Regions from separate parts of the Streptomyces sp. NPDC034103 genome, predicted to be linked through region 1. Evidence: riboswitches for the same ligand, from Rfam matches in the RefSeq annotation. Region 1 holds a riboswitch; the other holds the start of a gene.
What was found. A riboswitch is a leader RNA that binds a small molecule or an ion and turns the genes downstream of it on or off. The one in region 1 is predicted to bind glycine.
Positions count from the first base shown of each region.

Region 2: another riboswitch for glycine. It lies ahead of gcvT (glycine cleavage system aminomethyltransferase GcvT); the one in region 1 lies ahead of gcvP (aminomethyl-transferring glycine dehydrogenase).

Region 1 covers NZ_JBVISS010000012.1:5,619-17,173, reverse strand. Annotated here, with positions in the region: gene ACZ56U_RS26330 (APC family permease) at 557-2,623, shown strand; gene ACZ56U_RS26325 (TOBE domain-containing protein) at 2,710-3,105, shown strand; gene gcvP (aminomethyl-transferring glycine dehydrogenase) at 3,165-6,050, opposite strand; glycine riboswitch at 6,224-6,320, opposite strand; gene ACZ56U_RS26315 (PRC-barrel domain-containing protein) at 6,450-6,827, shown strand; partial or broken gene ACZ56U_RS26310 (DNA polymerase IV) at 6,743-8,231, opposite strand; gene ACZ56U_RS26305 (MerR family transcriptional regulator) at 8,289-8,936, opposite strand; gene ACZ56U_RS26300 (bifunctional nuclease family protein) at 9,193-9,666, opposite strand; gene ftsR (transcriptional regulator FtsR) at 9,744-10,481, opposite strand; gene ACZ56U_RS26290 (FHA domain-containing protein) at 10,527-11,420, opposite strand; gene ACZ56U_RS26285 (DUF881 domain-containing protein) at 11,482-11,555, opposite strand, start outside.
Region 2 covers NZ_JBVISS010000005.1:82,949-94,503, reverse strand. Annotated here, with positions in the region: gene ACZ56U_RS12200 (NACHT domain-containing protein) at 1-1,732, opposite strand, end outside; gene ACZ56U_RS12195 (hypothetical protein) at 1,868-2,071, shown strand; gene ACZ56U_RS12190 (L-serine ammonia-lyase) at 2,084-3,451, opposite strand; gene glyA (serine hydroxymethyltransferase) at 3,508-4,770, opposite strand; gene gcvH (glycine cleavage system protein GcvH) at 4,786-5,163, opposite strand; gene gcvT (glycine cleavage system aminomethyltransferase GcvT) at 5,278-6,390, opposite strand; glycine riboswitch at 6,429-6,534, opposite strand; glycine riboswitch at 6,535-6,644, opposite strand; gene ACZ56U_RS12170 (AAA family ATPase) at 6,867-7,553, shown strand; gene ACZ56U_RS12165 (enhanced serine sensitivity protein SseB) at 7,862-8,641, shown strand; gene ACZ56U_RS12160 (enhanced serine sensitivity protein SseB C-terminal domain-containing protein) at 8,762-9,565, shown strand; gene ACZ56U_RS12155 (ABC transporter permease) at 9,880-10,890, shown strand; gene ACZ56U_RS12150 (ABC transporter substrate-binding protein) at 10,960-11,555, shown strand, end outside.

The sequences.
Region 1 (11,555 bases):
ACCGATCGACCCGGACCGGGGGCCTCCGACGCCGGCCCCACGGCGCCGGATCGAGCGGTGCCGAAGTCGCCCCGCGGGGGCGGGAGTCGAAGCGGGCGCCGAGCGAGGGCCATGACTCCTCCGCCGCACCGCCCCCGGCAAATGCCAAGCGGCACGGCCCGCGATCCGCCGCGAGCACCACCGCGACAGACCACGGCGACCGCCGCCCACCGCTGCGCGCGGCCTTCCCTCCGAGCGCCATCCGTGGCGAAACATTCGGATGATCTGGCGAACGTTACGATTGCCACTCGGGACCGTCCGGGGGCGGGACGGAGCATGACTCTGGGTGTTCGCCGCCCATGGCACCCGACTCGCTCTCCCGCACCCACAATCCGCCCCAAGTCGGGGTTAATCCCCCCTATTCAGCTCCCCAGGCCACGCCGAGGGAGTCTTAACGGAAGCTTGACGCGCTCCCTACCCACATCCGAGGGCCCGAGCATCACTCTCCGCTTACGCTGATGCGGCCGTCCGCGTGACGGCCGCAACCGCACGCTGAGCCGCACACCAGGAGCCCCCGATGGCCACCACCGAACCCGCGCCACCGAGTCGCCTGCGCACCTGGATGCTGGAAGGCCTCTCGGACATGGCCCCCACCCAGCCCGGCCAACCCGGCCAACCCGGCCAACCCGGCCAACCCGGCCAACCCGCAGAAGCCATGGACCGCATGGGCCCCATGAAACGCGTGGAACACCTGGATCCCGTGGAACCCATGGCACCCGCCCGGTCGTCCGCGTCCGAGCCGGAGCACCAGGGCCGGCCCTGGTGGCGGGTCATGTGCCTCACCGGCGTCGACTACTTCTCCACCCTCGGCTACCAGCCCGGCATCGCGGCCCTGGCGGCTGGCCTGCTCTCCCCGATCGCGACGATCGTCCTGGTGGTCGTGACCCTGGCCGGCGCGCTCCCCGTGTACCGCCGGGTGGCCGAGGAGAGTCCCCACGGCCAGGGCTCCATCGCGATGCTGGAGCGCCTGCTCACCTTCTGGAAGGGCAAGCTCTTCGTCCTGACCCTGCTCGGTTTCGCCGCCACCGACTTCCTCATCACCATCACGCTGTCGGCCGCGGACGCCTCCACCCACCTGGTCGAGAACCCGCACCTCAACAGCGCCCTGCACGACCAGCAGATGCTGATCACCCTGATCCTGGTGGCCCTGCTCGGCGCGGTGTTCCTCAAGGGCTTCCTGGAGGCGATCGGCGTCGCCGTCGTCCTGGTGGGCCTCTACCTCGCCCTGAACGTGGTGGTGGTGAGCGTCGGTCTGTGGCATGTCCTCACCGCGGGCCATGTGATCACCGACTGGTCGTCCGCGCTGACCAACGAGCACGGCAACGTCTTCGTGATGATCGGCGTGGCCCTGATCGTCTTCCCCAAGCTCGCGCTCGGCCTCTCCGGCTTCGAGACCGGCGTGGCGGTCATGCCCCACGTCAAGGGCGACCCCGGCGACACCGACCAGAACCCGGCCGGCCGGATCCGTGACACGAAGAAGCTGCTCACCACCGCCGCCGTGATCATGAGCTGCTTCCTGATCGCCACCAGTTTCATCACCACCCTGCTCATCCCGGAGTCGGAGTTCGAGCCGGGCGGCCAGGCCAACGGCCGCGCGCTGGCCTTCCTCGCGCACGAGTACCTCGGCGGCGCCTTCGGGACGCTCTACGACGTCTCGACCATCGCCATCCTGTGGTTCGCGGGCGCCTCCGCGATGGCCGGCCTGCTGAACCTGATGCCCCGCTACCTGCCCCGCTACGGCATGGCACCGCACTGGGCCAGAGCCGTACGCCCCATGGTCATCGTCTTCACGCTGATCGCCTTCCTGGTCACCTGGATCTTCGACGCCGACGTCGACGCCCAGGGCGGCGCCTACGCCACCGGCGTCCTGGTCCTGATCAGCTCCGCCGCGATCGCGGTGACCATCGCCGCCCGCAAGGCCGGCCAGCGCGGCTGGACCATCGGCTTCGCGGTCATCTCGGCGGTCTTCCTCTACACCACGGTCGTCAACGTCATCGAACGCCCGGACGGTGTGAAGATCGGCGCCTGCTTCATCGCCGGCATCATCCTGGTCTCACTGCTCTCCCGACTGGCCCGCGCCTTCGAGCTCCGCGTGACCAGCGTGGCGCTCGACCCCGTGGCGGAACGTTTCGTCCGGAATATGGCCCACCGCAAGATCCGCTTCATCGCCAACGAGCCCGACCAGCGCGACGAGGCCGAGTACCGCGACAAGATCGAGCAGATCCGGGAGGACAACGACATCCCCGGCCAGGAGGACTTCGTCTTCGTCGAGGTCACGGTCCTCGACCCCTCCGAGTTCGAGTCCGGTCTGACGGTCCGGGGCGACGTCCTGCACGGCCGCTACCGCGTCCTGACCCTGGAGTCCTCCTCCATCCCCAACGCCCTGGCGGCCCTGCTCCTCCACGTCCGCGACACCACGGGCCGCACCCCGCACATCTACTTCGAGTGGACCGAGGGCAATCCGTTCGCCAACTTCCTCCGCTTCCTCCTCTTCGGCCAGGGCGAGGTCGCCCCGGTGACCAGAGAGGTCCTGCGCGAGGCGGAACCGAACCGGGCCCACCGCCCCCGGGTCCACACGGGCTGACGCCCGAGCGGGCGAGCGGTCCCGTCACATGATTCTTCGCCCGCCCCCGTCCGCGGTTGCCCGCCCCCGGCCCTATCGTGATCCACATGCAGTCGTACACGATCGGCCAGGCGGCCCGGCTCCTCGGCGTGAGCCCCGACACCGCTCGCCGCTGGGCGGACGCGGGCCGGGTGGCGACCCACCGCGACGAGGGCGGGCGCCGGCTCATCGACGGCCGGGACCTGGCCGCCTTCTCGGTCGAGCTGGCCCGGGGCGACACCGGCGACGAGGAGCCGTCGTACACCTCGGTCCGCAACGCCTTCCCCGGCATCGTCACCGCGATCAAACTCGGCGACGTCGCCGCACAGGTCGAGATCCAGGCCGGCCCGCACCGGCTGGTCTCCCTGCTGACCCGCGAGGCGGTCGAGGAACTCGGCCTGGAGGTCGGCATGGAGGCCACGGCCCGCGTGAAGTCGACGAACGTACATATCGACCGCACCTGACCCACCGAGGATCGCGAGAAGGGCCCCGCCGAAAAGCGGGGCCCTTCTCGACTACCGGCTCAGTCGTCGTAAGCGTCCATCGGAGGGCAGGAGCACACCAGGTTCCTGTCACCGAAGGCCTGGTCGATCCGGCGCACCGGCGGCCAGTACTTGTCCGCCGGCGACACCCCGGCCGGGAACACGGCCTCCTCGCGCGTGTACGCGTGCTCCCACTCACCGCCGAGCGCCCGCGCGGTGTGCGGCGCGTTCCGCAGCGGGTTGTCCTCGGCGGGCCAGTGGCCGGACCCGACCTTCTCGATCTCCCCGCGGATGGCGATCATCGCCTCGCAGAATCGATCCAGCTCGATGAGGTCCTCGGACTCGGTCGGCTCGATCATCAGCGTCCCCGCCACCGGGAACGACATCGTCGGCGCGTGGAACCCGTAGTCGATGAGCCGCTTGGCGACATCGTCGACGCTGACCCCGGTCGCCTTGGTCAGCGGTCGCAGATCGATGATGCACTCGTGCGCGACCAGCCCGCCGGGCCCGGTGTAGAGCACCGGGTAGTGCGGCTCGAGCCGCTTGGCGATGTAGTTGGCGCTGAGCACCGCCACCTGCGTGGCGCGCTTGAGACCCTCACCGCCCATGAGCCGGACGTAGCTCCAGGAGATCGGCAGGATCCCCGCCGAACCCCAGGGCGCGGCCGAGATCGGCCCCACACCCGTCTCCGGCCCGGCGGCGGGCTGGAGCGGGTGGTTCGGCAGATACGGCGCCAGGTGGGCGCGCACCCCGACCGGCCCGACACCGGGACCGCCGCCGCCGTGCGGGATGCAGAAGGTCTTGTGCAGGTTCAGGTGGGAGACATCACCGCCGAAGTGACCCGGCTTGGCGAGCCCCACCAGCGCGTTGAGGTTGGCGCCGTCGACGTACACCTGCCCGCCGGCCTCATGCACCTGCGCACAGATGTCGGCGACGTGCTCCTCGAACACCCCGTGCGTCGACGGGTACGTGATCATCAGCACCGACAGCTCGTCGCGGTACTGCTCGATCTTCGCCCGCAGGTCCTCGACGTCGATCTCGCCGTCCCCGGCGGTCCGCACGACGACGACCTTCATCCCGGCCATGACCGCGCTCGCGGCGTTGGTGCCGTGCGCGGAGGACGGGATCAGACACACGGTCCGCTGCTCGTCCCCGTTGGCCCGGTGGTATCCGCGGACGGCGAGCAGCCCGGCCAGCTCCCCCTGCGACCCGGCGTTGGGCTGGAGGCTGACCTTGTCGTACCCGGTGACCTCGGCGAGACGTTCCTCCAGCTCCCGGATGAGCGTGAGGTAGCCCTGCGCCTGCTCGGCGGGCGCGAAGGGGTGCAGCTGACCGAACTCGGGCCAGGTGACCGGCTCCATCTCGGTGGTCGCGTTGAGCTTCATCGTGCAGGAGCCCAGCGGGATCATGCCGCGGTCGAGCGCGTAGTCCCGGTCGGCCAGCCTGCGCAGGTACCGCAGCATCGCCGTCTCGGACCGGTGCCGACGGAAGACCGGGTGGGTCAGGAAGTCGTCGCCGCGCAGCAGCGCCTCGGGCAGGGTGTCCTCGGCACCGGCGTCGAGCGCCTCGATGTCGGCCTCGACCCCGAACGCCGTCCATACGACGCTCAGCTGATCGCGCGTGGTGGTCTCGTCGCAGGAGAGGGAGACCCGGTCGGCGTCCACGAGGTGCAGGTTGACGCCGTTCTCGCGCGCCGCGGCGACGACCTCGGCGGCCCGGCCCGGCACCCGCGCGGTGACCGTGTCGAAGTAGGCGCCGTGCACGACCTCGACACCGCCGGCGACGAGCCCCGCGGCGAGGATGTTCGCGTAGCGGTGGGTGCGCCGCGCGATGTCCTTCAGACCGTCGGGGCCGTGGTAGACGGCGTACATGCCGGCCATGACGGCGAGCAGCACCTGCGCGGTGCAGATGTTGCTGGTGGCCTTCTCGCGGCGGATGTGCTGCTCACGGGTCTGCAGGGCCAGCCGGTACGCCTTGTGCCCGTCCGCGTCCACGGAGACGCCGACGAGACGTCCGGGCAGGCTGCGCGCGAACTTCTCGCGCACCGCCATGTAGCCGGCGTGCGGTCCGCCGAAGCCCATCGGCACACCGAAGCGCTGGGTGGTCCCGACCGCGATGTCGGCGCCGAGTTCCCCGGGCGACTTCAGCAGCGTCAGCGCGAGCAGGTCCGCGGCGACGGTGACCAGGGCGCCCAGCTCGTGGGCCTGCTCGATCAGGGGCCCCAGGTCCCGTACGGCACCGGATGCGCCGGGGTACTGGACGAGCACGCCGTTGATCTCACGCTGGGCGATCTCGGCCGGAATGCCGTCGCTGAGGTCGGCGACCACGACCTCCACACCGGTCGGCTCGGCACGGGTCTCGATCACGGCGATGGTCTGCGGAAGGGCGTCCGCGTCGACCAGGAAGAGCCCCTTCTTGTTCTTGCCCATGCGCCGGGACAGCGACATCGCCTCGGCGGCCGCCGTGCTCTCGTCGAGCAGCGAGGCACCGGAGGTGGGCAGTCCGGTCAGTTCCGCGACCATGGTCTGGAAGTTGAGCAGGGCCTCGAGCCGCCCCTGCGAGATCTCGGGCTGGTACGGCGTGTAGGCCGTGTACCAGGCTGGGTTCTCCATCACGTTCCGCAGGATCACGGGCGGCGTGAAGGTCCCGTAGTACCCGAGCCCGATCATGGAACCGAGCACCTGGTTGCGGTCGGCGAGCGAACGGAGCTCGGCGAGCACCTCGGCCTCGGTACGCGCGCCCGGCAGGTCGAGCGCGTCGGCGTTCTTGATCACATCCGGCACCGCGGCGGCGGTGAGCTCGTCCAGCGAGCCGTAACCGACCTGCGCGAGCATCTTGGCCCGCGCCTCCTGGTCGGGCCCGATGTGGCGCTGCTCGAACGGGATCCCCTGTTCGAGTTCGGTGAGCGGAGTGCGATGGGCGGTCATTACGGAGGCCTCCTGGTCTGACACGACCTTCGACGGGCACCACGGTGCGGGTACCCGGACGGCCTCCCCCTCTGTCATCTCAACCTGAGAGCTTCACCGGGACCCCGAAGGCTCCCGGCTTTCACCGTCGGTGAGAGCGGAAGCCATGCACCCGCCCTGCTTTCCAGAGTGGCCTCGTCCGTGCGGTACGTGTGCCTGAGAGATTCCGGGGAGGATTTGCTCCTTCGGCGCCCCCGAACGGTGTCCGGAGGACTCTCCCGCACAGGGTCGGCAGCCGCTTGTCAGCCTAGCAGCGAGGTCAACGCGGCTCCCTCGAGATCCCCTCGAGTGGCCACAGTCACCAAACTGCTCTTTCGTAGTGCTTACGGATGAAGCGAGCCGCGACCACGTGGAGGGCCCGTGCAGACCGACATCGATCCGCGGAACCTGATCGGCCGCAAGGCCTTCGACCGCAACGGCACCAAGATCGGCACGATCGACGAGATCTACCTCGACGACGCCACCGGCCAACCCGAGTGGGCGGCCATACGCACCGGCCTGTTCAGCAGGGACGCCTTCGTCCCCCTGGAGCCCAGCGAGTTGGTCGAGGGCACGCTGAGGGTCCCCTTCGAACGAGCCCTGATCAAGGACGCCCCCGATTTCGGTGTAGGCCGCCACCTCTCCCCCGACCAGGAACTCCAGCTCTACCACCACTACGGCCTGGACGTGGCCCCACCGCCCCCCTTCCCGGACCACGACTTCGGCAAGCTGGCGGGCACGGAGGACGCGGAAGCCTGACACCTCCGCCGACGGAACGGCCCGACATCACGCGCCTCGCCTCGCATCCGGCAAAGGGCCCGACGCACCGCACACGACGGACACCAGCGGCAACGGCTCGGCCACGGACAACGCGGGGTCGTCCACGGAGAACGTCCGCACCCGCCCGGGCGGAGAGTCCGGCGTCTCGAACCGCACCGTCACCCGCCCCAGCCCACTGCCCTGCACCCATCCGTGCCCGAACTCCTCGTGCCGCACGTCGTGTCCCGAGACCCACCGCCGCTCGACCGGCACCGCCACCTCCGCTTCGGCGCCTTCCTCCTGCGGCTCCTCCTGCGCGAGCTCCCGTTCCCCGGCGGCCTGGGCGAACAGGTCCTCCTGCGTGTAGTCGGCGAGCCCGCTCACCCCGACCCCCAGCAAGCGCACACCCCCGGTCGTGTCCACGGAGTCCAGCAACCGGGCCGCGGCCTCCCGCACCACAGCAGGGTCGTCGGTGGGCCCCCGCAACGTCTCGGACCGGGTCAACGTGGAGAAGTCGTACCGCCGCACCTTCAGCACGATTGTCCGCCCCGACAACCCTGCCCCCCGCAACCGCCGCACGCACCGGTCCGCCAGCCGCTGCACCTCAAGGCCCACCCGCAGCCGGTCATGGATGTCCACGTCGTAGGTGTCCTCGACCGACACGGACTTGGTCTCCCGCTCCGCCACCACGGGCCGCTCGTCGTACGCCATCGCCATCGCGTACAGCCCGTGCCCATGGGCCTTCCCGAGCAGCCGTACGAGCTCGTCCTCGCCCGCCTCCACGATCTCCTCGACCGTGTGGATCCCGGCCCGCCGCAGATGGTCCCCGGTGGCCGGCCCCACCCCCGGCAGGATCCGCACCGACATGGGCCCGAGCATGGCCCGCTCGGTCCCCGGATCGATGACCACCAGCCCGTCCGGCTTGCCCTGCTCCGAGGCGATCTTCGCGAGCATCTTGGAGGCGGCGAGCCCGACCGACCCCGTGAGCCCGGTGACGGCCCGTATGTCGGCGCGCAGCTTCGTCCCGGCCAGCCGCGCCGACTCCTCGTCCCAGGCCGTCCCCCCGGCCTCCAGGTCCACGAACGCCTCGTCGAGGCTCAGCGGCTCCACCAGCGGCGACAGCTCCCGCAGCAGCCCCATCACCTGCTCGCTGATCGACCCGTAGAACTCGAAGCGCGGCACCAGGTACGCGGCGTTCGGCACGAGCCGCCGCGCCTGCGCCATCGGCATCGCGGAGTGCACACCGAACACCCGCGCCTCGTACGACGCCGTGGCCACCACCCCGCGCGGCCCCAGCCCGCCCACCACGACGGCCTTCCCGCGCAGACTCGGCTTGGACGCCTGCTCCGCCGAGGCGAAGAAGGCATCCATGTCGAGATGCAGGATCGTGGGCGCGGTTCTCACATCTCCGATGCTGCCCTACGCCACTGACAATGCCCCGTCGCGAGGACGGAGCGGCCCTCAGACCGCCCGGTTGCGCCGACGCGCCAGCTCGTCCGCCGGGTTGGGCCCGACCAGGGTCTCGCCGGTGTCGATCCGCTCCCCGTGCAGCTGCGACAGCGCGCTCTCCACGTCCCGCCACACGACACCCACGGCGATACCGAAGATCCCCTGGCCGCCCTGGAGCAGCGCGTGGACCTCGTCCGGTGAGGTGCACTCGTAGACCGTGGCGCCGTCGCTCATCAGCGTCATGCGCTCCAGGTCCCGGAACCCGCGCTCCCGCAGGTGCTGCACGGCGGTGCGGATGTTCTGCAGGGACACCCCGGTGTCCAGGAACCGCTTGACGATCTTCAGGACGACGACGTCCCGAAAGCTGTACAGGCGCTGCGTCCCCGAGCCGTACGCGGGCCGCACACTCGGCTCCACGAGCCCGGTGCGCGCCCAGTAGTCCAGTTGCCGGTAGGTGATGCCGGCGGCCGCGCAGGCCGTCGGCCCGCGGTAGCCGATCTCCTCGGACGCCATGGACGTCGCCCCTCCGCCGCTGGTCGGCACGGCTGCCGGTCGCTGCGGAACACGGTCGGCCGCGCTGCTGTGAAGCGGGTACGGACCGCCGGCTCCGAGACTGCGCCCCGGAGCTCCCCCAGCCGTACCGTCGCCGCTGCTTCTCACGCCGACCTCCGTCCTTGACCTGCCTTCTCGACGGTAGGCAGTCACCAGGGGTGCGTCAACGATCGCCACACTCGGCACGCCGAGTGATAATCACCCAAGGAGTGGTTTCCCGCACCCCGCCGCGGGGAAAGGCTAGCCGAATGCGCTCGAGGCGGGCCGCAGGACGCTCTCACGCGCCGGTGGCAAATGCCGGCATTTCACCGGTCACCGGACACCACCGGCCCCACGGACCTCGATCCGCGGGGCCGCAGACGCCTCACTGGCTGCTCGTGCCGAAATCCTCGGGGGAGATCTGGTCGAGGAACTCGCGGAACTTCTCCACCTCGTCCTCCTGCTCGTCCGGGATCGCGATGCCCGCGTCGTCGAGCACACCGTCACTGCCGTAGATCGGCGTCCCGGTGCGCAGCGCCAGCGCTATGGCGTCGGAGGGGCGGGCGCTCACCTCGACGCCGCTGGCGAAGACCAGCTCCGCGTAGAAGACGCCCTCACGCAGGTCCGTGATGCGCACTTCGGTGAGCTCCTGGCCGACGGCCTCCAGCACGTCCTTGAACAGGTCGTGGGTCAGCGGTCGTGCGGGGGCCATGCCCTGCTGGGCGAAAGCGATCGCCGTCGCCTCCCCCGGCCCGATCCAGATGGGGAGGTAGCGGTCGCCTCCCACTTCACGCAGGAGCACGATCGGTTGGTTGGAGGGCATTTCGACCCGGACACCTACGACATCGAGCTCGTTCACACAGCAACCCTAGGCCGTGCCCGGGATGTTTGGGTAGTCGGGCAGGAAACGGGTGACGGATCCGGCATCCGGGGACCTCAGGGCAGACGCACACCGAGGGCGGTCCGCACCAGGGCCGCGTGCAGCCTCACCGTGAGCCCCGCCAGTTCCTTCGTACGGGCTTCCGCGTGTGCCCTGGTCTGCGGATTGCGGTGCCGCCTCAGCGGGGCCACCACCTGGTCCACCAGCCCGGCCTGACGGTCGGCCGCGGCCTTCATCGCGCGCAGATGCCGCGGCTCGATCCCGAAGCGCCCGAGCTCCGCGACGAGCGCCGCCACGGTGACCGCCTCCGCGTCGTACGCGCCGTCCGGCAGCGGGGCGATGAGCCCGTACGACTCCCACTCCTCCAGCTCCCGCTCACCGATCTCGGCCGCGGCGAGCAGCTCGGACCGTCCGATCCGTGCCGCGGTGGGCGCCTCCGCGGGCTCGGACGGCGTCTCTCCGTCCCGCTGCCGCCCCACGACGGGCAGCGCTACGGCCTCACCGCGCTCCATGGCGTCCAGGTGCTCTCGGATCACCTTGAGCGGCAGGTAGTGGTCCCGCTGCATCCTCAGGACGTGACCGAGGCGCTGGACGTCCTGGGCGCTGAACTTGCGGTACCCCGAGGGCGTTCGACGCGGCTCGATCAGCCCCTCGGACTCCAGGAAGCGGATCTTGGAGATGGTGACCTCGGGGAACTCGTCACGCAGCACGTTCAGCACCGTGCCGATACTCATCAGCCCACTGTCCGTGGCGGCGGCACCGTCCCGGGCACCGCCGCTCGGTGTTTGAAGCATGGATCTTCCCTGGGGGTCTCCCCCCGGACGGAGCCCGGGGGCGGGTCAGTAGCCCCGCTGGCTCGCGTAGAAGACCAGCCGGTACTTGCCGATCTGCACCTCGTCGCCGTTGTGCAGCGGCACCGAGTCGATGCGCTCACGGTTCACATAGGTGCCGTTGAGACTGCCGACATCGCTCACCGTGAACGAACCGTCCGGCTGGCGACGGAACTCCACATGCCGACGCGAGACCGTCACGTCGTCCAGGAAGATGTCACTCTGCGGGTGACGCCCGGCGGTGGTCAGGTCACCGTCCAGCAGGAACCGGCTGCCCGAGTTCGGTCCGCGGCGCACCACCAGGAGGGCGGAGCCCAGCGGCAGCGCGTCGACGGCCGCCTGCGCCTCCGGGGAGAGCATGGGCATCTGCGTCTGGCCGGTCGCCTCGGCGTCGTAGGCCTCGAGACCGGAGATGGAGATCGTGGAGGTCGTCTCGGACGGCCGCTCGGCCGTGCCCCGCAGCGGAGCGCCGCAGTTGGAGCAGAAGCGGCTGTTCTCCGCGTTGCGGTTACCGCACCTCGTACACACCAGGGCCGACATGGAAAACTCTCCACCCGTACTCGAGGTCGACGGTTGCCCGAAACCTATGCCGCCGGACTGCGCAGGGTCAACAGACGGCGCGCCCTGACCTCCGGGAACGTCGCCACCCAGCTGGTCCCGGAACAACGGGCGCTGGCCCTCCGCGTCGGGCTGTGCGCGATGACGAGCGGTCGCGTTGGCGTTGTCGCTGCCCTCTCGCGCGCTCTTGCCGAACAACTTCGCAAACAACTTCACGGGCGATTCCCCTTGACCGAAACAGACCCGCCCGTGGGGCAGGACGAACCCTGACTGCATACACCGGCCGACCCGGACATCCTGACAACGTCCGTATCCACCTGACAGTTTCCACCACGCACCACCCAATCGGTGCGCCGACCCCCCGCAACCTCATGCCCTGGCCGGACGTCCCGCATGCACCCGCGGTTCACCGGGAGGACGACCGAGCGTAGTCAGGCTGCTTCGCCGCTCGCAAGGCGTCCACGACGATCTTGGCAGACC
Region 2 (11,555 bases), on a different contig from region 1:
CGGTGCGCACGGACACCGACAACTCGGTCGCGTGCTGGAGGCAGGCCAGGGCCAGCAGCGTCAGCCGGGTGCCGAACCGGGTCGCGGAGTCCGAGCGGTCCATGATCCGGTTCAGCAGGTCCGCCCGTTCGTCGGGCCGCGCGTGCGCGACCGCCATGCGGATGACGTCCTCCCACTGCTCGTCGTGCGCGTTGTTGGCCAGCATCGGGAGGTCCTTGGCCTCCACGGCGGCCTTGGCGCCCAGATAGTCCTGGAAGGTGCGGTGCACGAAGTCCACCGTGTCCAGCGTGGGCGCGCGCAACAGACCCGTGCGGCCCAGCAGATGGTTCAGGATGGCCGACGCGTCCCCCTGCTCGCGCACCGACGGCATGAGGGGGAGGGCTTCGGCGATCAGTGACTCGGCGGTCGTGCGGGCCAGTTCGGTCTGCCCGTTGCGGACGAGCCAGTAGGCGAGCTTCTGGAGCAGCTGGATGCTCTGCCGCTCGCTCAGCTCGATCCCCTCGGGCGCGATCACCTCGCGCTCCTGGTCCCGCCGGATCAGCAGCATCGACAACGCCGCCGCGTACAACTCCATCCTGTCGTGCGGGAGTTGCCCGCGACGGTCCCGGTGCAGCGCGCACACCAGGGCGCACAGCAGCGGTGTCGTGGTGAGCAGCGCCAGATCCCGCTTGGCCCGCACCTTGTCCCGCAACATCGTCTCCAGCGTGTCCAGATGAGCCCGGACCTCGGTGGTGGAGGCGTCCGCCTTGGCGGCGGCGTGCCAGCGGGAGACGAAGACACCGACATCGGTACGGCTCATCGGGCGGACCGTCAGTTCGCGGAACTGCGCGTCCCCGAGCCACGCGTCGGGCACCGCGTTGGGGCGGGTGGTGACGACGATCCGGGAGCGCCCGTACGCCGCGACCAGGCCCCGCAGCCACTGCCCGGTGCGTTCCCGCATGGCCTTCGGCACCTCGTCCAGGCCGTCCACGAGGATCAGCCCGCGCCCCGAGGACAGCACCCGGTCCGCCCAGCCCTCCGGCTGAGCGGCGTGGAACGGGCATCCGACGGCCGTCAGATACTCCCCGGGCGCGGGCAGGTCACCACGCCGCCCCAGGGTGCGCAACGGCAGCACGAACGCGATGGCGGAGTGCAACTCCGCCAGAGGCTCGGGGAGTTGCCCGGTGGCGGTGGTGCAGGCCAGCCACTGGAGCAACGTCGTCTTGCCGCTGCCGGCCAGGCCCCGGATCAGGGTCCGCCGGGCACCCGACAGGGCGAGTTCCGCCCGCTCGATCCGCTGCTGGGCGGTGCCGAAGCCGTCGAAGTGCCAGCCGACGTCCCGTTCGGCGAGTTCCAGGCTCAAGTAGGCGGCGTCCAGGGGCCATCGGGCCTGAGCCGGACCGCGCAGATCCAGGCCCACCACGGTGAGGCTGCTGTGGCGCTGCTTGAGGTACTTCCGGTAGCGGGCCTCGAAGGCGATGTCCTGCGGGGAGAGCCCCTCGGTGTGGGCCGTCTTCACCGGGCCGAGGCACATGCGCCGCAGCCGCAGCAACTCGTCGGGGTCGAGCCCGAGCGCCTCCGCGAGCGCGACCAGGGTGCCCTCGCTGGGGACGGTACGGCCGTTGAACGCCTGGCTAACCGTGGTCCGGCCGAGCCCGGAGCGCAGGGCCACCGATATCAGGGTCATCCGGCGCCTGGCCCGGGTGTCCCGCAGGAGGGTGCACAGCCGGTCCAGCGCCTCCTCTTTGGTCAACCGAGATCTCCGTCCGCAGCGTTCGCAGACGTTCATCTTGGACCGTCCGTACCGCGCCGAACATCGAAACGGCGAAGGTGACCCGGCGGCCCGGGTCAGCCGGGTCGGACGGTCGGTGAGAAGAGGGGTCGCGCGGTGACGCTGACGACGAGGGACACGCTGGTGGCGCTGGTGCTGGTGACCGTGTTCGTGGTCGCCTTCCTGGTGGCCTGCGTCGCCGGGGCGCTGGCCCGGCTGGACGGTGCCGGCGTGCCGGGCGCGCTCAGCCGGGCCGGCGCGGCGTTCCTGGGGGTGGTGGCGACCCTCCTGGCCCTGCTGGCCACCCTGGTGAGCCGGTGAACCCGGCGCCCCTCAGCACTCGATGATGTTCACCGCGAGCCCGCCGCGCGCGGTCTCCTTGTACTTCACCGACATGTCCGCGCCGGTCTCCTTCATGGTCTTGATGACCTTGTCGAGGGACACCTTGTGCGAGCCGTCCCCGCGCATCGCCATCCGCGCCGCCGTGACCGCCTTCACCGCGGCCATGCCGTTGCGCTCGATGCAGGGGATCTGCACGAGCCCGCCGACGGGGTCGCACGTCAGACCCAGGTTGTGCTCCATGCCGATCTCGGCCGCGTTCTCCACCTGCTCGGGGGAGCCGCCGAGGACCTCGGCCAGCGCGCCCGCCGCCATCGAGCAGGCCGAGCCCACCTCGCCCTGGCAGCCGACCTCGGCGCCGGAGATGGAGGCGTTCTCCTTGAAGAGCATGCCGATCGCGCCGGCGGCCAGCAGGAAGCGGACCACGCCGTCCTCGTCGGCGCCGGGCACGAAGTTGATGTAGTAGTGCAGGACCGCCGGGATGATGCCCGCCGCGCCGTTCGTCGGGGCGGTCACGACACGGCCGCCCGCGGCGTTCTCCTCGTTCACCGCCATCGCGTAGAGCGTGATCCACTCCATCGCGTGCGCCAACGGGTCGCCCTCCGCGCGCAGTTGGCGGGCCGTGACGGCGGCGCGGCGCTTGACCCGCAGGCCGCCCGGCAGGATGCCCTCGCGCGACATGCCCCGCGAGACGCAGGCCCGCATGACCTGCCAGATCTCCAGCAGACCGGCGCGGATCTCGTCCTCGGTGCGCCAGGCGCGCTCGTTCTCCAGCATCAGCGCGGAGATCGACAGGCCCGTCTCCTTCGTCAGACGCAGCAGCTCGTCGCCCGTGCGGAAGGGGTACTTCAGGACCGTGTCGTCCAGCTTGATCCGGTCCTCGCCGACCGCGTCCTCGTCGACGACGAAGCCGCCGCCGACCGAGTAGTACGTCTTCGACAGCAGCTCGGCACCGGCCGCGTCGTACGCCCACAGCGTCATGCCGTTGGCGTGGTACGGCAGGGCCTTGCGGCGGTGCAGGACCAGGTCGTCGTCGAAGGAGAACGGGATCTCGTGCTCGCCGAGCAGGTTCAGCAGCCCCGTGTCCTTGATCGCCGCGACCCGGTCGTCCGCCCCCTCTACGTCGACCGTGCGGGGGGAGGCTCCCTCAAGTCCCAGCAGCACCGCCTTCGGGGTGCCGTGACCATGACCGGTCGCGCCCAGGGAGCCGTAGAGCTCCGAGCGGACCGAGGCGACGGCGGGCAGCAGGCCCTCGTTGCGCAGTCGGTGGGCGAAGATGCGGGCCGCACGCATCGGGCCGACCGTGTGCGAGCTCGACGGGCCGATGCCGATCGAGAACAGGTCGAAGACCGAGATGGCCACGGGAACTCCTTGCTGAGGGGTGGGGGCACACGTCGTCGGGTGCCCCCACCGGGGAACTACTTGTTCAGGCCGGGGTACAGCGGGTGCTTGTCGGCCAGCGCCGTCACCCGCGCCTTGAGGGCCTCGACGTCGTACGACGGCTTCAGTGCCGACGCGATCACGTCCGCGACCTCGGCGAAGTCCTCGGCCGTGAAGCCGCGGGTGGCGAGGGCGGGCGTGCCGATCCGCAGGCCCGAGGTGACCATCGGCGGACGCGGGTCGTTCGGGACGGCGTTGCGGTTGACCGTGATGCCGACCTCGTGGAGACGGTCCTCGGCCTGCTGGCCGTCCAGCTCGGACTCGCGCAGGTCCACCAGGATCAGGTGCACGTCGGTGCCGCCGGACAGGACGTTCACCCCGGCCGCACGGGCGTCCTCGGCCGTCAGCCGCTCGGCGAGGATCCGCGCCCCCTCCACAGTACGCCGCTGGCGCTCCTTGAACTCCTCGCTCGCGGCGACCTTGAAGGAGACCGCCTTGGCCGCGATCACGTGCTCCAGCGGACCGCCCTGGAAGCCCGGGAAGACCGAGGAGTTCAGCTTCTTCGCGAACTCCTTCCGCGCCAGGATGATCCCGCCGCGCGGGCCGCCGAGGGTCTTGTGGGTCGTGGAGGTGACGACGTCCGCGTGCTCCACCGGGTTCGGGTGCAGCCCCGCCGCGACCAGACCGGCGAAGTGCGCCATGTCGACCCACAGGTACGCCTCGACCTCGTCGGCGATCCGGCGGAACTCGGCGAAGTCCAGCTGGCGGGGGTACGCCGACCAGCCCGCGATGATCACCTTCGGGCGATGCTCCTTGGCGAGCCGCTCGACCTCGGCCATGTCGACCAGGCCGGCGTCGTCCACGTGGTAGGCGACCACGTTGAACTGCTTGCCGGAGAAGTTCAGCCGCATACCGTGCGTGAGGTGGCCGCCGTGCGCCAGGTCCAGGCCGAGGATGGTGTCGCCGGGCTGGGCCAGCGCGAACAGCGCGGCCTGGTTGGCGGAGGCACCGGAGTGGGGCTGGACGTTGGCGTACTCGGCGCCGAACAGCTCCTTGATCCGGTCGATGGCGATCTGCTCGGCGACGTCGACGTGCTCGCAGCCGCCGTAGTAGCGGCGGCCCGGGTAGCCCTCGGCGTACTTGTTGGTCAGGACCGAGCCCTGGGCCTCCATGACCGCCAGCGGAGCGAAGTTCTCCGAGGCGATCATCTCGAGCGTGGACTGCTGACGGTTCAGCTCGGCGTCGACCGCCGCGGCGATCTCCGGGTCGAGCTCGTGCAGGGGCGTGTTCAGTGCGGACATCAGGTGTACGACTCCTCAGCCGGCGGAAAAGGCGGTGTACTCGTCGGCGGAGAGCAGGTCGGCCGGCTCCTCCGTGACACGTACCTTGAACAGCCAGCCGCCCTCGAAGGGGGCGGAGTTCACCAGCGACGGGTCGTTGACGACGTCCTCGTTGACCTCGGTGACCTCACCGGAGACGGGGGAGTACAGGTCGGAGACCGACTTGGTCGACTCCAGCTCGCCGCAGGTCTCGCCCGCGGACACCGAGTCACCGACCTCCGGGAGCTGGACGAAGACCACATCGCCGAGCGCGTTGGCCGCGTGCTCCGTGATGCCGACCGTCGAGACGCCGTCCTCGGCGCCCGACAGCCACTCGTGCTCCTTGCTGTACCGCAGCTGCTGGGGGTTGCTCATGGCCTGAATTCTCCTGTACGCGGGTGATGGTGAATGCCGGGGAGTGCGGAAAACGCGCGTGAGCAGCGCGAATGTGCGCAGGGTCACGCGGGAGCGGGCCCCTGCGCCCAGTGTCTACTTCTGGCGCTTGTAGAACGGGAGAGCCACGACCTCGTAGGGCTCGTGCGCGCCCCGGATGTCCACACCGACCCCGGGGGTGCCCGGCGCGGCGTGCGCGGCGTCGACGTAGGCCATCGCGATCGGCTTGCCCAGCGTCGGGGAGGGGGCGCCGGAGGTGACCTCGCCGATCACCTCGCCGTCCGCGACCACGGCGTACCCGGCGCGCGGGACGCGGCGGCCCTCGGCGACCAGGCCGACGAGGACGCGCGGATCGTGGTTGGAGTCCTCGGCGGCCTCGCGCAGGGCCGCGCGGCCCACGAAGTCGCCCTCCTTCTCGAACTTCACCACCCGGCCGAGCCCGGCGTCGAAGGGCGTCAGCTCGGTCGTCAGCTCGTGCCCGTACAGCGGCATGCCCGCCTCCAGGCGCAGGGTGTCCCGGCAGGACAGTCCGCAGGGGACCAGGCCGACGCCCTCGCCCGCCTTGGTGAGGGCCTGCCACAGCTCCACGGCGTGCTCGGGCTTCACGAACAGCTCGAAGCCGTCCTCGCCGGTGTAGCCGGTGCGCGCGATCAGGGCCGGGACGCCCGCGACGGTGCCGGGCAGGCCGGCGTAGTACTTCAGGCCGTCGAGGTCGGCGTCGGTGAGGGACTTCACGATGCCGGGGGACTCCGGGCCCTGGACCGCGATCAGCGCGTACGCGTCCCGGTCGTCGCGGACCTCGGCGTCGAAGCCGGCCGCGCGCTCGACCAGCGCGTCCAGGACGACCTGGGCGTTGGAGGCGTTGGCGACGACCATGTACTCGGTCTCGTCGAGCCGGTAGACGATCAGGTCGTCCAGGATGCCGCCGTCCTCGCGGCAGATCATGGTGTAGCGGGCGCGGCCGACGCCCACGGAGGCGATGTTGCCGACCAGGGCGTAGTTCAGCAGGGCGGCGGCCTGCGGTCCGGTCACCGTGATCTCGCCCATGTGGGAGAGGTCGAAGAGACCGGCCCTCGTGCGCACGGCGTTGTGCTCGTCGCGCTCGGAGCCGTAGCGCAGGGGCATGTCCCAGCCGGCGAAGTCGGTCATCGTCGCGCCGAGCGAGCGATGCAGGGCATCGAGCGCGGTCAGGCGGGGTTCAGTGCTCATCGGACGGATGTCTCCCAAGGCATGACAGGCGAGGTCGTTCCTCCCCATCTGTCATCGGAACCTGAGAGGTTCGCCATGACCGTAGGGGACATGACTTGCACCTTGGGTGGAACCGCCGGAGGGCGGCTCGCTTTTCAGATGTGCCTCGCCCGCGCGGTAACGGGGCCTGAGAGATTCAAGGGAGGGACTTGCTCCTTCGGCGCCCGGGCACTCGTACGAGGACGTACGGCCCGGAACTCTCCCGCGCGGATTCAAACGGCCGGTATGCAGTTGGCGCGGACATCATTGCACGCATCCGTCCGGGGCGGCAGGGGTGGCTCCCCCCGGGGGCCGCTCGGGCTCCACGGACACGAAAGGCACCCTGTAGCAGGCCTGTAGCGAGAAGCGGACGGAAACAGGAGGCGTCGCGGATTACCTTCTCTTTACACTCGACGGGGAGGGGAACTCGTGACCCACTCCAGGGGAGGACGATCACGGTGAACAGGACCTCTGCGTACGCCGGCACCTCGGCCGTCGCGCTGCCCGCGCAGCCGGCCGCCCCGCTCCCGGAGACGCTCCGCGAGACGGCCCGGGAGACGTGCGCACCGCGGCCGGTCGTCCGCGACCTGCGCGAGCGCGCCGGACACAGCCCGCATGCCCTGCTCTTCGCCCCGGCCGACCTCGTCGTGATCACCGGACTGCCCGGCAGCGGCAAGTCCACCCTGATGAAGCGGGCGGTCAAGGGCCTGCGCGTCGACTCCCAGGACACCCGCGACCGCTGGGACGAGCGGGTGCCCCGCTTCCTGCCGTACGCCGTCTACCGCCCGCTCGTCCGGGCCGCCCACTACCTCGGCCTGTACCGCGCCCTGCGCTCCGGTGAGGGCGTCGTGGTGCACGACTGCGGCACGCAGTCCTGGGTGCGCGGCTGGCTGGCCCGCGCGGCCCGGCGCCGCGGCGGCACCCTGCACCTGCTGCTCCTCGACGTCACCCCGGACACCGCGCTGGCCGGCCAGCGCGAGCGCGGCCGGGGCGTCTCGACGTACGCCTTCCTGCGCCACCGCACGGCCGCCGCCCGCCTGATCCGCTCCGTGGCCGAGGGCGACCTGCCCCAGGGCGTGGGTTCCGCGGTACTGCTCGACCGAGACGCGGCGAACACCCTGCGCCGCATCGGCTTCACGGGCTGAGAGCCGCGGCCGGGCACCGGCGGTCCGGCCCCGCTTCGGCTCCAGCGGGTGTTGAGGCCGCGGTCGGGCACCGGCGGGTCTGGCGCCGCAGCGGCTTAAACGGGCTGAGGCCGCGGTCGGGCACTGGTGGGTCCGGCGCCGCTTCGGCTTCAGGGGCTGAGGTCCACGGTCGGGCACGGTCAGGCACCGGAGGTCCGGCGTCGCAGCGGCTTCGCGGGTACGGCCGGGCATCGGCGGTCGGCGTACCCGCTAGCCTTTTCAGCCACAGGCAGGCCCCAGGCGGCGGTTCTCGGCAGGCGGACGGACAGATGGCATTCCCGGCACAGGCACACCCCCATCCGCACGGCAGCGGCTGGCCCGGCAACGAGCTGGAGGAGGTCCTCTCGGCCTCCCTCGGCATACCCGCGGCGGGCGGCCGGATCATCGAGGTCCTGGGCCGCAGCTTCGTCTGGGTCCCGCTGCCCAACGGCGGCGGCCCGCACAGCGGCCCCCTGGACCTGCCCACCATGGAGATCGGCGGCCAGGCGTTCGTCCCCGTCTTCAGCTCCGAGGAACAGTTCCGGCAGGTCGCCGGCGGGCACATGGCGTACACCGTCGCGCCCGCCGTGGAGTTCGCCCGCGGCCTGCCCCCGCAGGTCGGCATCGCCGTGAACCCGGACGGCGTGGTCGGCGTCCCGCTGCCGCCCGCCGCCGTCGCCGAGCTGTGCCGCATGGGCCGCACCCCGCTGGACGGTCCCAACACCGGTGGCCGCGTCAAGCTCTACGAGCCCGACTGGAAGGACGACCCGGTCGACTTCCTCGCCACCGCCTCCGCCGAGTTCGCCGCGACCGGCGTGGTCCTGACGGCCCGCCGCTGCCTCGCCGCGATCGAGACGGCCGACCCCGTGATGTTCGTGGGCGTCGAGCTCTCCCGGTGGGAGGGCGACTTGCGTACCCTCCCGATGGACGCCCTCGGCCGGGCCCTGGGCCGCACACCGGTCCCGTGGCCGGTGAACCTGGTCCTGCTGGACGTGGCGGACGACCCGGTGGGCCACTGGATGCGTCAAAAGGTACGTCCCTTCTACCCCCAGGGCTTCGCAACCTCCTGAGGGCACGGGAAACCGTGCGACCGGCCCACCACGACCCGCACCCCGCAGACCACGCAAGCCCCGGGCTCCCAACGCTTAAGCTGTTTCCGAATACGCAGATTTCCCGAAGGGGCGGACGACGTGAGCGCCAGCGGCACCGGCACCGCGACCGGCACGGTCGAGCACATGCTGCGCCAGGTGACGCCCGGGCGCTACGACGCCTACGAGGCACTCCTCCGTGCCCTCGCGGCCCCTTCCTCCGGCCAGGTCTGGATGCTCCTGTGGCACGGACAGTCGGGGTCGCCGGACGCCCAGTACGGGAACATGGAGGTCGACGGCTACGGCTACGCCCCCTGTGTCACCTCGGCCCAGGAGCTCAGCGCCAGTGGCTGGAACCGCTCCTACGAGGTCGTCGACGGGGTCGACGTGGCCCGCACCCTCTACCCCGACCACTTCGGCCTCTGGCTCAACCCGCACGCCCCCGGCGGCGGTGTCGGCATCCCCTGGCTCGACCTGCGCCGGATCGCCACCGGACTGGAGCGCCAGCCCGCCGGCCCGCTCCGGCTCTCGGAGCCCGGCATCGAGATCCCGCAGTTCTACGCCCTGATCGCGCACAACGCCCACCGCACCCCGGCGGTCCGCTCACTGCGCCGCGCCTGGGTGCAGCCCGCGCTCGGGGCGCCGTACCTCGCCATCGGCCTGGACGTGTACGACACCAGCCCGCCCGCGGTGGACTCGGTGCGCGCCATGATGCAGCAGTCGATCGGAGCGGTCCCGGACGGGCTGCCGGTGTCGACCGTCGCCATGTCCGACGAGTACGACCCGATCGCGATGTGGATGCGCGCGAGCGCCCGCCCCTTCTACGACCGTGAGGCCCACGCCGCGGCCCCCGCCCAGGCCCCCGCGGCCGGGTACGGCTACCCTCCGGCGCCCGGCGGTTACTGAGCCCGACCGGCCACAGGCTCTTCTGTTACGGGAGTGTATCTGCGCGCGTAGATGTGGGCAGAAGGTACCTGTGCGGCACCGAATGTCCCAACTGGTCCCCGTCCGGCGGTCGTTACCCGCCGTCCGGATAACGGAACCCCCCAGCCCGCATCACGTTTACGCATCCTTTCCCCGCCAAGTCTGGCAACAGATCACCAAAGCGTTGAAGACTCCCGCAGCAGGGGTGGGTTCGCCCCTGTGTACGACGGACTGATCACGCCGCTACAGCGGCAAGTGAGGGCCGGCTACCGCCGGTTGAGAGGGGCCCCTGCCAGATGACGGCACCATTGCACGAGCCGACCGCGGAAGCGGCCCCGAGCGCGGCCGAAGAAGCGGCGGTTGTGAGCGCCGACGCCAAGGCCGTACAGGGACGTTCCCTGGGGCGGATCGCCTGGGAGCGCCTGAAGCGGGACAAGCTTGCCCTCACGGGCGGAATCGTCGTGCTGTTCCTGATCGCGGTCGCGCTGCTCGCGCCGGTGATCACGAACCTGTACGGGCAGGACCCGAACACCTACCACGACGCCGACCTGATCGACCCGCTGTTCGGCACCCCCAAGGGAGACTTCGGCGGCATCAGCGGCGACCACTGGCTGGGTGTCGAGCCGGTCAACGGCCGCGACATCTTCGCGCGTGTCGTCTACGGCGCCCGGATCTCCCTGCTCGTCGGCTTCCTGTCCGCGATCGTCGCCGTGGTCATCGGCACGGTCCTCGGCATCCTGGCCGGCTTCTTCGGCGGCTGGATCGACTCGGCCGTCAGCCGCGTGATGGACGGCCTGCTGGCCTTCCCGCAGCTGCTCTTCATCATCGCGCTGGTCTCCGTCATGCCGAACGAGATGCTCGGACTCACCGGCACGGGCGTCCGCCTGTTCGTGATGATCCTGGTCATCGGCTTCTTCGGCTGGCCCTACATCGGACGCGTGGTGCGCGGCCAGACGCTCTCGCTCCGGGAGCGTGAATACGTCGAGGCGGCCCGCTCGCTCGGCGCCGGGCGGCTCTACATCCTGTTCAAGGAACTGCTGCCCAACCTGGTCGCGCCGATCATCGTCTACACGACGATGATGATCCCCACCAACATCCTCACCGAGGCGGCGCTCAGCTTCCTGGGCGTGGGCGTCAAGCCCCCCACGGCCTCCTGGGGGCAGATGCTCTCGAACGCGATCGACTACTACAAGTCGGACCCCACGTACATGGTGGTGCCCGGTGTAGCGATCTTCATCACCGTTCTTGCCTTCAACCTCTTCGGCGACGGCGTGCGGGACGCGCTGGACCCGAAGGGTTCCCGCTGAACTGCCGTACCCAAAGCGTCCCGTGGCACTGACACGGGGTCTCTCATCAAATTCGGAGGATCCGAGATCGTGACTACCCAACGCACCTCAGGGCGGCGGAAGCAGGCATTTGCCGCTGTCGCCGCGGTCGCCGCGCTGCTGACCACGGCGGCGTGCGGCGGCGGCGACGACGACGGCGGTGAAAAGGGCTCGGCGACCGGCGCGGCCGGCTTCAACGCCGCGAACAACAAGGTCGCCCAGGCCTCGCTGGCCAAGAAGGGCGGCGAGCTGAAGTTCGCCGGTGCCCAGGACGCCGACTCGTGGGACACCACGCGTGGCTACTACGGCTTCATGTGGAACTTCGCGCGCTACTACAGCCGTCAGCTCGTCACGGGTACCCCGGCGCCGGGCGAGGAAGGCACGAAGCTCGCCCCGGACCTGGCCACCGGCCTCGGCAAGGTCACGGACGACGGCAAGACCTACACGTACACCCTGCGTGACGGCGTCACGTGGGAGGACGGCAAGCCGATCACGTCCAAGGACGTCAAGTACGGCATCGAGCGTGTCTGGGCGCAGGACGTGCTGTCCGGCGGCCCGGTCTACCTCAAGGACGTCCTCGACCCCAAGGGCGAGTACAAGGGCCCGTACAAGGACAAGTCCGCGGACAAGCTCGGTCTGAAGGCGAT